DNA from 3 places in the Nonomuraea antimicrobica genome. Region 2 is predicted to be linked to each of the others. Evidence: riboswitches for the same ligand, from Rfam matches in the RefSeq annotation. Region 2 holds a riboswitch; each other region holds the start of a gene.

Region 1 (3,937 bases), on a different contig from region 2:
CAGTTCGGCCGCCGCCGTGGCGACGGGCAACCCGGCGTCGCGATAAGCCACGTAGTCCGCGAACCCCTCGTAGAGCCAGACCGGCAGACCCTCGGTCCCGGCCACGACGTGGGTCAGCTCGTGGGTCAGGACGACGTCCTTGCCGGTGGGGTTGAGGGTGGCGAAGAGTTCGGGGACGACGATCACGCGCCCGCGGTCGGCCACGGCGGCCAGGCCGTCGAGCCGGTCCACTCCGGCCAGCGCGGCGGCCTCGCGGGCGGACTCCGGCACTACGACGAGCGGTCGTACCCGCCCGCCCAGGACGGCGGAGACGCGGAGCCCGGCCGTGTCCGCCCTGCGGGCCAGATCGGCGAGCCCGGCCGAGTCGTGCCCAGCGGGCTCGTGCCCGGCGGGCTTGTGCAGGGCCACGACGGAGTGCCTGCCCCGGCTGACGACCGTGCGGCCGGGCCACAGATCGCGTATCTCCGGGGGCAGGACGGGGAGATCGGGGAGCGGCGCCGCGCCCGGGACCAGGAGCAGGAGGACGGCCACCACGGCTCGTCGGCTCACCTGCTCGGACACGGGGCCGATCGTAGCCGCCCGGCACTCGTGCCCGCGCTTGCGCGGATCCACGGCCACCGCTTGGCAGCCGCTGCGTGCGCCTGGGCGGATTCGCGACTGCCGCTTGGCAGCCGCCCGCCGCACCCGCGTGCTGCTTGGGCGGACTCGCGGCCGCCGCTTGGCAGCCGCCGCACCCGCGTGCCGCTTGGGCGGATTCGCGGCCGCCCGCGGGGACAGGCGAGAGCCCCGCCCGGATCGGGGGGAATCCGGGCGGGGCTTCTTCACATGCCGGGACGGACCGCGCCGACGAAAGACGACTTACGCCATCCGTCCAGCTTGTCGATGCGTACCCGTTCACCTGTCCGTGGTGAATGGATCATCTTGCCCTTGCCGACGTACATGCCCACGTGGCCGAGCCCGCTGAAGAACAGCAGGTCACCTGGCTTGAGGTTGCGCCAGGAGATCTTGTTCCTGATGCGGGCGAACTGGCTGCTCGCCACGCGCGGGAGCTTGACACCGGCCTTCTTCCAGGCGAACAGGACGAGGCCGGAGCAGTCAAACGAACCAGGCCCTGTGCCCCCGTACCGATACGGGTCACCGATCTGGTCCTTGGCCGCGGCGACGGCCTTGCGGGCCTTCGCCTGCTGCCGGGCGACCTTGGCGGCCCGTTGCCGGGCAGCCGTGGCCGTCTTCGAGGCGCCGGCGGTGGTCGCCGCCGGCGCCGCCGTTCCGGCCGAGTCGCTCGTCGTCGTCGCCTGAGCCGTGGGGGCATGGAGGACCAGACCTCCGGCCGTCACGGTCATCGTGAGTGCCACGCCGCTCAGGGCGAAGCGGGACAGGCGGGGGTTCTGCAGGGAGCTAGACAGGATTTCTCCTCGCGTCTTCCACGAACGCCTACCGGGTTAGCTGACGGATTCGGGCCTGGAAGTAGCCCTACGGCGCGATTCGCGCGCCGACTCACCCCTGATCCCTCGGGAAGAACGGGATCGCTGGGTCCCCGGCTCCGTGCCTCATGACTGCACGGATTCGGCAGGTCGCCGCCCGATGAGGGTGCTGCTCCTCGGGGATATCGGGGGCGACCGGCGGATCTTTGTCTGTCTCACATCGGGAGGAACCGATGCCGGTTCGCGGGGGACATGGCTTGTGCACCGCGACGACGCCAGAAGCTACGCCGAAGGTTCAAGGATCGGCAAAGCGCACGCCGGGCTGTAAAGATCAGACAGAGGGGGATGTCAGAGCTGAAACCCCTGCTGGGACCCCAGGCTTTGTTACCGGAATGTGACCCTGCTCACACTTGGGCGCGTCCAAGATTGTCAGGTCCCAAACATCCCTTTCGTCACATCCGTCACACCGACTCCGGTTCCGCGAGCACCCGCGAACGGTTCACCCATGGGGCCACCATCGCGATACATGTCGCGAAATATCGCCACAACCTACGATCCATAGCCATATTCGAAAGGCCGGGCCACAGCCCCATTCTGTCCAGTTGATCAACATAGCTACTATGATCCATAGTAATGAGAACGCTGTCGGCTCATGGTCGGTGACCGCAGACCGAGCGGGAAACCGGAAATCAGCGCCGCACGATCAAGCGCCGTACGGTCAGGGCTGTGCGATCAGGGTTGCGCCCGGGTCAGGGGCGGATGGCGCCGACCAGGTTGCGGCCGTACGCGGAAAGCTTGACGACCTTGACGACGTCGCCCGTCTGCGGCGCATGGACGATGTCCCCGTTGCCGGCGTAGATGCTGACGTGCCCCAGCCCCTCGCTGAAGATGAGATCCCCTGGCTGCAGGTCGTCGAGGTCCACCTTGCGGTTCGCCCCCCACGCCCACTGCTGCCACGTCGTACGCGGCAACGTCACGCCTGCCGCCGCCCAGGACGCCTGCGTCAGCCCGGAGCAGTCGTACCCCCTGGGCCCTGTGCCGCCGTAGATGTACGGCTTGCCCACCTGCGCGTACGCGAACCGCAGCACCGCGGCCCCGTTCCCCGAGGCGGGCCCCGTGTACTTGATGCCGACGCTGTCCGGGTTGCCGGGGTTGTACGCCCCCAGCTTCTTCAGCAGCTTCTTCTGCTGGGTGATCAGCTTCTGCACCTCGGAGCGTTCCTTCTGGACCGAGTCCCGCTCCTTGTCGGCGTCCTTCAGTGCCGCCTCGGCCTTGTCCCGCTCGCCCTTGAGCCCGCGGTTCTCCCGGTCGAACACGGCCAGCTTCTGGGCCCGTTCCTGCGCGAGCTGCCCGGCCACCGCCAGCCCCGCCAGCGTCCCCGCGGGGTTTTCCGAGCCGACGATGCCGGGCCAGGAGGTGACGTCCTCGCCGAGCTGGTAGCTGTCGACGGCCATGCCGACCACCTGCGCACGCAGGTCCTCGACGGTCGCCAGCTTGCGCTTGTAGCCGTCGTTCAGCTTGGTGTAGGTGGTCTTGGCCTTCTTGTAGCGCTCGTTCGCGGTGTTGTACCGGTCGACGACCTTGTCGGCCTGGTCGTTGAGCTTGTCGAGCTTGGCCTTGGCCTGGGCGAGCGTGGGCTCGGGATCAGCGACGGCCGCTCCGAGAGGGGTCAGCACCAGTCCGAACGCGAGACCCGCGGCCACCGGTACCCCGCCAAACCTCACAGTGTCGCCTCCCAGGGATTCCACCTGGGGCGAAATAGTACAGAAGCGACGAGTGAGGTATCGCCCAAACCCGGCAATTCATAACTTATGCGCGGCTCAGCCGACGCAGCAGCAAGCCAGACGGAACGGGTCTGGCACCCATCCGCCTGACCGACTCGGCCACCTCCCGGTCGGACGACACCACGGCGATGGCCCGGCCTGGCGGCTCGGCGCGTACGAGCTGGCGGATGACGTCGTCGGCGATCTCCCCCGGCGCGCTGAACAGCACCCGCACCCCGCGCGGCGCCACCACCTGCACGGGGGCGTTCAGCTCTGCGCCGTCGAACACCACGGTCACCTCGACCCGGGTCTGCGCCACCAGCCCGCCGAGCGCGTTCATGAGCCGGGTGCGCTGGTCGGCGAGGGTGAGCGTGCCGTAGCCGGTCTTGGTGACGTTGTAACCGTCTATGATCAGATGCACCTGCGGCAGCGCGAGGAGCTGGTCGAGGAGCTGGGGGTCGTCGTCGGCCAGGGCCCGCGCGGGCACCCCGCGCACGCCGGGGCGCTCGCCGGTGACCGCCGCGACCGAGTCGGCGGGCCGGCTGATCGTGGTGGGCAGGGCCAGCTCGCGGCGCAGCCCGGCCGAGGCGTCCTGCAGCGCGTCGAGCAGCACGCGGATGCGCGCGTCCTCGATGCTCCGGCCCTCGCGGGCGGCCCGGCGCGAGGCTTCGAGCTGCTTCTCCACGTCGGCCAGCCGCTCGCGCAACCGCCGCAGCTCGGACTCCGCGCCGCTGCCCGCGGCGGTGGCGG
Region 2 (3,937 bases):
CTCCAGCCCGGGCGCCGCCGAGGCCAGCGCCGACAGCGCGATCTCGCCCTCCATCCTGGCCAGCGTGGCTCCCAGGCAGAAGTGGATGCCGAGCCCGAAGGCGACGTGCCGGCCGGGCTCCCGGGTCACGTCGAAGCGTTCGGGGTCGGGGAAGACCGCCGGGTCGCGATTGGCCGCGCCGATCACGGCGAGCACGGGTGCGCCCTTGGGCACCGCCACGCCGCCCAGCTCCGCGTCCTCCAGCGCCACCCGCGACGTGAGCTGAACGGGCGGGTCGTACCTCAGCACCTCCTCCACGACCTGCTTGGGCCGCTGCGCGGCGTGCCCCAGCAGGCCGTGCCGCACCAGGTGGAACACCCCGTTGCCGATGAGGTTGACGGTCGTCTCGTGCCCGGCCACGAGCAGCAGCACGCAGGTGGCCAGCAGTTCGGGCTCGGTCAGCTCGCGCACCTGGGTCAGGGCGCTCAGCAGGTCGTCCCCGGGGCGGCGGCGCCTGAGCGCGGCGAGTTCGCGGAAGTAGTCGCGAAACTCCCTTCCGGCCCGCCCGGTTTCCGATACGAGGTCGTCTGTAAGCATCGGGTCAAGACCGCGGGCCAGGATTTCGCTCCAGCCACGGAAGCGCTCCGAGTCCTCCTGAGGCACTCCGAGCATCTCGCTGATCACCGTGACCGGCAGCGGGTACGCCAGCCCCTCCACGAGGTCGGCCTCCTCCGGCAGCGCGTCGATCAGCTCGGCCGTGACCGCCTCGACGCGCGGGCGCAGCCGTTCGATCATGCGCGGGGTGAAGGCCCTGCTCACCAGCGCGCGCAGCCTGGTGTGGTCGGGCGGGTCCATCCACAGGAACGACTCAACGGGCTGACCTGGGTCTCTGTTGGGCCCGCCGCCTGGGCCGCGGCCGAAGCGCGGGTCGCGCAGCAGCGTCGAGCACAGCTCGTGGGTGGTGGCGACGAGCAGGCCGCCGGGCGTACGGAAGAGGGCGCCGCGCGCGCTCATCTCGCGGTAACGCGCATATGGATCGCGCAGAAACTCCCGATCGAACGGATCGAAACCCAGAACGTCGGCCGGGCTCGTCGACGGCTGATCCGGAACGGCGGAAGGCTCGACGGGGTCGCTCATCGTGGACCGATCGATGCCGACATATCGCGAGTACGTCACACATTTCGGATCATGTCAATAGCGCTCGTCAAGAGTGGCGATTGTCATGCTTGACGACCTTTCCGCGATGCGTTTACCGTCTGCGAGGAGCGACTTGGGCCCGGTCGAGAGGCCCAAGTTCTGCTGTTGGGGGGGAGGGCTCCCGATGGATGTGCTCACTGAAGGCGTTGAGCTGAGCCATGCGGATCTGGCGTTGCTGGCGGAGCTGGCCAAGGGGGTCACGGTAGACCGGGTGGGCAGACGACTGGATATCAGCGGTCGTACGGTACGCCGGAGGCTGCGGGGCATCTGCGACCGCATCGGCGTGGCCACGGCGATCGAGGCCGTGGCCTGGGCGGCCCGCCGCCAGTTGATCTAGCGACGGGAGATCCGGCCGATGCCGGGCTCAGTTGGCGATGCGTACCGCGCCGGCCCACGGGCGCCCCTCGATCGAGGCGATCCGTACGACGTCGCCGGTCTGCGGCGCGTGCACCATCATGCCGCCGCCGAGGTAGATGCCCACGTGGTGCAGGTCGTTGTAGAAGAACACCAGGTCGCCCGGCCGCAGCTCGGAGCGGTCGATGTGCTTGCCCGCGGTCCACTGGCTGCCGGTGTAGTGCGGCAGCGAGATGCCCACCTTCTGGTAGGCGGCCATGACGAGGCCGGAGCAGTCGTAGGAGCTGGGCCCTTCGGCGCCCCAGACGTACGGCTTGAGCTGCTGCGTGAGCGCCCAGCGGGCGGCCTGCGCGGCCTTGCCGCTGCCCGCGATCGGCAGGTTGACGCGCTGGGCCCGCGTGCCGGACCGGCCCGCCTCGCCCAGGGCCCGCTTGAACAGGTTGCTCTCGACCTTGGTGACGAGTTTGGTGATCTTGTCGCGCTTGGAGTCGAGGTCGCTGACGAGCTTCTCGACCTCCTCGATGCGCGTCTTGGCGCCGGCCTGGGCGCGCTCGGCGGCCTCCCTGGCCTTGGCCACCTGGTTGACCTGCTCGCCCTGCTGCTGCTCCAGCACGTACGTGGTGGCGGCGCTGTCGAGGAAGGTGTCGGGGTCGGCGGAGGTGGTGAACGCCAGCGCCCTGCTCAGCCCGCCGGTGATGTAGGCGTTCTCGGCGAGCAGGGCGGCCTTGGCGCGCTTGGCCTCGAAATCGGCCTGACTGGTCGCCAGCGTCTTCTGTGCGGCGTCGGCGGTCTTCTCGGCGGCCTTGAGCTTCTCCCGCTGGCCGTTGTAGTCCTCGGACAGCGTCTCGATCTCCGTGTGCATCTGCTCGACCTGCTTGGCCAGGTCCTGCAGCGAGGGCTTGGGGTCGGCGGACGCCGAGCCGACGGGGACGGCGATCAGGAACGCGGCGACTGTGACACTTACCACACCGAAGAGGCGTGGTCGCCGCGCCTGTTCACGAGGGCGGGCGTGCTTGCCCGCCGGCTTCCCCCCGCGGTTGAGCGTGCGCTTCACCAACCAGCTCCTCTCGTCGACGCCTACCGGGTTAGCTGGCGGGTTCGGGCCGGAGCAGCCCTACCGAACGGGTCGGATTCACCCCAGTTGGTGGCGCTGGGAGGACGCCACCGGCGGGTCCCCGGCTCCCCTTGCGAGGATTGGGCGGGTTCGCCGCATGCGACACGCGGCGAACATCGTCGCTGGACACTAATGCACTCCAGGTTCGGGCTCAACCACAACTGCCGAGTCTGTAGAGGTTTCGCAACTGAAGGGTCACAAGGTGATCTCGTGCCCAACCGTGCAGAACTGACTTTATGTCCTCTTTGCCGTTGGTTCCGCCAGAACGAGGGGGCACGCGGGTTTCGTGCACGCATGGCCACACGATGTAACAAGATAGGCCGAGACATGGGAGTTAGGGCCGAGCCGTAATGACATCTGTACCCTGGAGAGCCATGGAGCAGGTGGCGGAACTGACGATGCCGGAGACCGCGGTGGTGGTCAGGCGTGCCCGCACGCCCGACGTGCGCTCGGTCAGACGTCTCGTCGACACCTACGCGGGCGCTGGTCCGCGGCTCCTGGAGAAGGCCACGGTGACCCTGTACGAAGACGTACAGGAGTTCTGGGTGGCAGAGCGGGGCGGGCAGGTTGTCGGCTGCGGTGCGCTCCACGTGCTTTGGGAAGACCTCGCCGAGGTCCGCACCGTCGCCGTGGATCCTGAGTGCCGGGGCAAGGGCGTCGGCCATCGGATCGTCTCGGCGCTCATACAGCAGGCGACGGATCTGGGTCTGCGACGTGTATTCTGTCTGACTTTTGAGGTCGACTTCTTCGCGAGGCACGGCTTTCGCCCTATACAGGGCACGCCGGTCTCCCCCGAGGTGTACGCCGAACTCCTGGCCTCGTACGACGAGGGCGTGGCGGAGTTCCTCGACCTGGAACACGTGAAACCGAACACCCTGGGTAACACCCGCATGCTGCTCCATCTGACATCGGGTGACGCGGACCCTGACCTGATGGAAAGGTGATTGTTGATACCTATGTCGATACGTTGGGCAGCACAGGCATGTGTCCTGACACGTGCCACATGCGCACTCGAAGCGAGGTGACACGGTGAGCACCGGACAGCCGCCGTATCCACAGGACCCATCCGGCGAAAATTCTGCACCCGGCACCCCGTACGGGCAGCAGAACGCGGGCCGCCACCCCGGCGAACCCGACCCGGACGCGACTGTGATCGGCTACCGGGCGGACGACGCCTATGGGCAGCAGCCCCAGTACGGACAGCAGCAACAGCAGCAACAGCAGTACGGCTACGGCCAGCAGCAGCCCCAATACGGTCAGCAGCAGCAGTACGGCCAGCAGCAGCCCTCGCAG
Region 3 (3,937 bases), on a different contig from region 2:
GCGCGGCAAGCTGGAGCCCGCGCAGCTCTTCCACGAGATCCTCGACCACCGCTGGTACCTGTCGGAGCAGGCGGGCTCCGACGTCGGGCTGACCGCGGCGGTGACGTCGTACGTGGGCAACATCCTGGTGCACAAGCCCGACGAGCAGGCCCTGCTGCCCGACGAGCCGGCCCCGTAGCCCAGCCCTGTAGCCCGGCCTTGTAGCCCGGCCCGGGGAAGGCGCCGGTCAGGCGGAGGTCAGCTTGGTGATCTCGGCGACGATGGCGGGCCACAGGGCCGGCGGCAGGTCGTGCCCCATCCCCGGATACGTCACCAGCCGCGCCCCCGGGATCGCCGCCGCCGTGGCCCGGCCGCCGGCCGGCGGGACGAGCGGGTCGGCCTCCCCGTGCAGCACGAGCGTGGGCACCCGTACCCCGGCCAGCAGCTCCGTACGGTCGCCCGAGGCCATGATGGCGGCCAGTTGCCGCGCCGTCCCCGCCGGGTCGAAGCAGCGGTCGTAGGCCAGCCCGGCCCGCGCGACGATCTTCTCCCGGTCCAGCTCGTAGCCGGGCGAGCCGATCGTCGACCAGGTGCGTACGGCCTGCTCCAGCACCGCCGCGCGGTCGGCGGGCGGCCGGCCCGTCAGGACGGCCGCCGCGGCCTCGGTGGGCGGGGCCACGGAAGGGCCGGGCGTGGACATGATCGAGGTCAGGGTCAGCACCCGCCCGGGGTGCCGGATGGCCAGCGTCTGGGCGACCATGCCGCCCATCGAGGCCCCCACCACGTGGGCGGCGGGCAGGCCGAGGGCGTCCATGAGCGCGGCGGTGTCGTCGGCCAGGTCGTCCAGCAGGTACGGCGCGGGCGCCCCCGCCGAGGGAACGCCCAGGTCGTGCAGGTGCGTGGACAGGCCCGTGTCGCGGTTGTCGAACCGTACGACGTGGTGTCCCTGCTCCACCAGGAGTTCGCAGAGCGCTTCGTCCCACTGGATGAGCTGGGCGCCGAGCCCCATGATCAGGAGCAGCGGGCGTCCTTCTGGAGAGCCGAAGCTCTCGTAGGCGATTTCGATGCCGTTCGCGGCTACGCGGGTCGTCACGGAGACCAGAATGTCATTCTGGTCCGGGCGGCGTAAAGCAAGGCCCGTGCTCGCGGAGGAAGGAGTCTCAGCGCACGAGGAGGGGGCGGAGGCGGTCGCTGCCGAGCAGCGCGGCGCCCGCGGCGGTCAGGGTGCCGGCCACCAGCACGGTGCTCACGGAACCGCCCTGGTTCTCCACCCCGTCACCGGACGCGCCGTCCGCGTCGCCGTCGACCGCCGGGGGCTCCTGGTCGGCCGGAGGGGTGGCCGGGTTGTTGTCGCGCTCGGCCCAGGCGCCGGTCGAGAACGGCACCGGGTGGTTCTTCTTGCCCACCCCGTCGCCCCACTTGGTGATCACGTAGTCGAGCTCGATGTGGCCCTGGCCGCCGACGCCGTCCACGCCGAGGGTGTCGGAGTTGAAGCTGCCGCCGGTCAGGTCGGCGAACGTCTTGGCGTCGAGGTCCAGCATGATCCCGCGGTTCGACGGTTCGCCCGGCCCGCGGTCGCCCACGAAGAAGGGCGCCTTCTTGCCCTTGTAGACCACGTAGCCCTCGGTCATGAGCGGCCAGCTCGGGCTCGCGGCCAGGCCCTTCTGCATCGGTTTGCCACTGGCGGGCAGGCCCGTGTCGCCGGCGCGGCCCGAGGAGTCGTCCCAGAAGTACGAGGCCGTGGTCGAGCCTTTGAGCAGGATCTTCTCGTTGTCGGCCGAGTCGGCGTGGGCGGCGGTGCCGACCAGGACGAGCGCGCCGACCGCGAGGGCGGTGAGGATGGCGAGGGAACGCAGACCAAAACAGGCAATCATGGAACAGCAACACCCTTCACGGGGGGACAGGGAGGTTGCGCCCGAAAAACGGCGCAGCGGGGCACAGCGCTGGGCGTTTCACTACGCAGAGCGCACGATGCGAACCTGAGGAAGGGGGCCGTTCAGTTGGCGGCCGTCAGCAAGCGGCCTGGGGGTACGACGCGCTGGTGCATGGGGTATGTCCTCTCCATCACGCCTACCGGGTTAGCTGACGGGTTCGGGCGTGGAGATGCCCTACCGGCACAGGCCGGATTCGCCCCAAGAGGTGGTTCCCCGGCTCCCGAGGGGGTTCGGGATTCGGCGCCGGCCGGCTGCCCTTCTGGGTAAGGACTAGGTCACCGGCTGGTAATGGCGATTACTGTAATGACGGAACCGGACATTGCCAACGTTTCATCATGAATCGGACAAAAGATCTACCTTTGACCGGGAAGAAAAAGGGGGCACGGCATCCCGTACCCCCGGAGAATTCCAGCCTCAGCCGCCGCTCTTGCGCCTGAACGATCTTTTACTCGCAGCCGGACCGTGCGCCCCGTGGATCTTCGATGGGTCGCCGCCCCTGCCACCCGCGCCCGAGCCCGCGTGCTGGTTGCGCTTGCGCTCCAGCGCCTCGCGGAACTTGCGCTTCATCTCGTCCTCGGGAGTTTCGCTGACTTCCGGCTCCGGTGTATCCGCCATGAGGACCTCCAAGGTATTGGGGACAAGTCACAGCTTCGCACGGCACCGGTCACGACGCGAAACCGGCCTCGACCTTGGACTGTGGCGTGGCGGGCGTACGCAGCCGGTTGTTCGGCAGCGCCACCAGCGCCACCAGGGCGATCACCGCGCCCGCCACCCCGAGCGCCGGGATGACCACCGAGGCCGCGGAGGCGTGCGCGGCGGCCAGACCGTGGACGGGCGCGGTCGCGGCGACCTCCGAGGTGTAGAGCGTGCCGCCGACGGCCAGCGCCACCGAGCCGCCGATCTGCCGGAAGAAGGTCAGGTTCGCCGAGGCGGTGCCGATGTACTGGGGCTCGACCGACTGCTGCGCGACCACCGTCAGCCCGGACAACATGGGCCCCACGCCCAGCCCGAGCGGCAGCATCCACAGCGCCACCGCCAGACCGCCGCTGTCCACCGCCAGCCCCGAGCACGCCAGCGAGCCCGCTACCAGCAGGAACGGCGACGCGAGCAGCCACGGCTTGTACCTCCTGGTCCGCGACATGAGCGCGCCCATCAGCACGCTGCCCGCCACCATCCCCAGCATCATCGGGTAGATCCGCAGGCCCGACTCGGTGGCACCGGCCCCCAGCGCCTCCTGGAAGTAGCGGGGCAGGAAGACGACCCCGGCGTACATGCTGAAGGCCGTGCAGAACGAGATCACGTTCACGAGCGTGTAGCCGCGGTTGGCGAACAGCCCCAGCGGCATGATCGGACTGGCCGCCCGCCGCTCCACCGCCACGAAGACCGCCAGCAGTGCGAGCGCCAGCAGGATCGGCCCGGCCACGGGGAGGTCGGTCCACGTGTGACCGTCGAGCCCCTTCTCCGTCAGCCCCAGCAGCAGGGCGCTGACGGCCACGGTGAAGACCGCGATCCCGGCGTAGTCGGGCCGCCCGCCGCCGGTGCCCGGCCGGTGCGGCAGCCGCGAGACGATGATGGCGACCAGCGCGATCCCGAGGGGCACGTTCACGTAGAAGGCCCAGCGCCAGCTCGCGTGGTCGGTGAACACCCCGCCCAGGAACGGCCCCGCCAGGTACGTCAGCCCCATCACCCCGCCGAGGGCGCCCTGCACGCGGGCACCGTTCTGCCCGGGCGGGAACATCTCCATCACCAGCGCGATCGACAACGGCAGCAGCGCGCCCGCGCCGAGCCCTTGGAGGGCGCGGAAGGCGATGAGCTGGCCCATGTCCTGCGCCGCCCCGCACAGCGCCGAGCCGGCCACGAACACCACCATGCCGATGAGCAGCAGCGGCTTCCTGCCGTGCTGGTCGGACAGCCTGCCGTACAGGGGCACGGTCACGGTGGAGGTGAGCAGGTAGGCGGTGACCACCCAGGTGTAGAGCGCGCTTCCGCCCAGTTCGGACGTGATACGTGGCAGCGCCGTGCCC

The links. Region 2 has a riboswitch for cyclic di-AMP ahead of ABD844_RS36915 (C40 family peptidase). Riboswitches for the same ligand answer to the same signal wherever they lie in the genome.
Region 1: another riboswitch for cyclic di-AMP. It lies ahead of ABD844_RS14795 (C40 family peptidase); the one in region 2 lies ahead of ABD844_RS36915 (C40 family peptidase).
Region 3: another riboswitch for cyclic di-AMP. It lies ahead of ABD844_RS16790 (hypothetical protein); the one in region 2 lies ahead of ABD844_RS36915 (C40 family peptidase).

Annotation. Positions count from the first base shown of each region.
Region 1 covers NZ_BAAAZP010000051.1:33,519-37,455, forward strand. The annotation lists gene ABD844_RS14790 (gluzincin family metallopeptidase) at 1-561, opposite strand, end outside; gene ABD844_RS14795 (C40 family peptidase) at 822-1,355, opposite strand; cyclic di-AMP (ydaO/yuaA leader) riboswitch at 1,417-1,582, opposite strand; gene ABD844_RS14800 (C40 family peptidase) at 2,174-3,127, opposite strand; gene ABD844_RS14805 (NYN domain-containing protein) at 3,234-3,937, opposite strand, start outside.
Region 2 covers NZ_BAAAZP010000149.1:58,624-62,560, forward strand. The annotation lists gene ABD844_RS36905 (cytochrome P450) at 1-1,155, opposite strand, end outside; gene ABD844_RS36910 (LuxR C-terminal-related transcriptional regulator) at 1,301-1,513, shown strand; gene ABD844_RS36915 (C40 family peptidase) at 1,541-2,497, opposite strand; cyclic di-AMP (ydaO/yuaA leader) riboswitch at 2,590-2,741, opposite strand; gene ABD844_RS36920 (amino-acid N-acetyltransferase) at 3,019-3,588, shown strand; gene ABD844_RS36925 (RDD family protein) at 3,674-3,937, shown strand, end outside.
Region 3 covers NZ_BAAAZP010000067.1:17,117-21,053, reverse strand. The annotation lists gene ABD844_RS16800 (DUF4032 domain-containing protein) at 1-178, shown strand, start outside; gene ABD844_RS16795 (alpha/beta fold hydrolase) at 227-1,072, opposite strand; gene ABD844_RS16790 (hypothetical protein) at 1,140-1,853, opposite strand; cyclic di-AMP (ydaO/yuaA leader) riboswitch at 2,032-2,166, opposite strand; gene ABD844_RS16785 (DUF5302 domain-containing protein) at 2,328-2,528, opposite strand; gene ABD844_RS16780 (MDR family MFS transporter) at 2,578-3,937, opposite strand, start outside.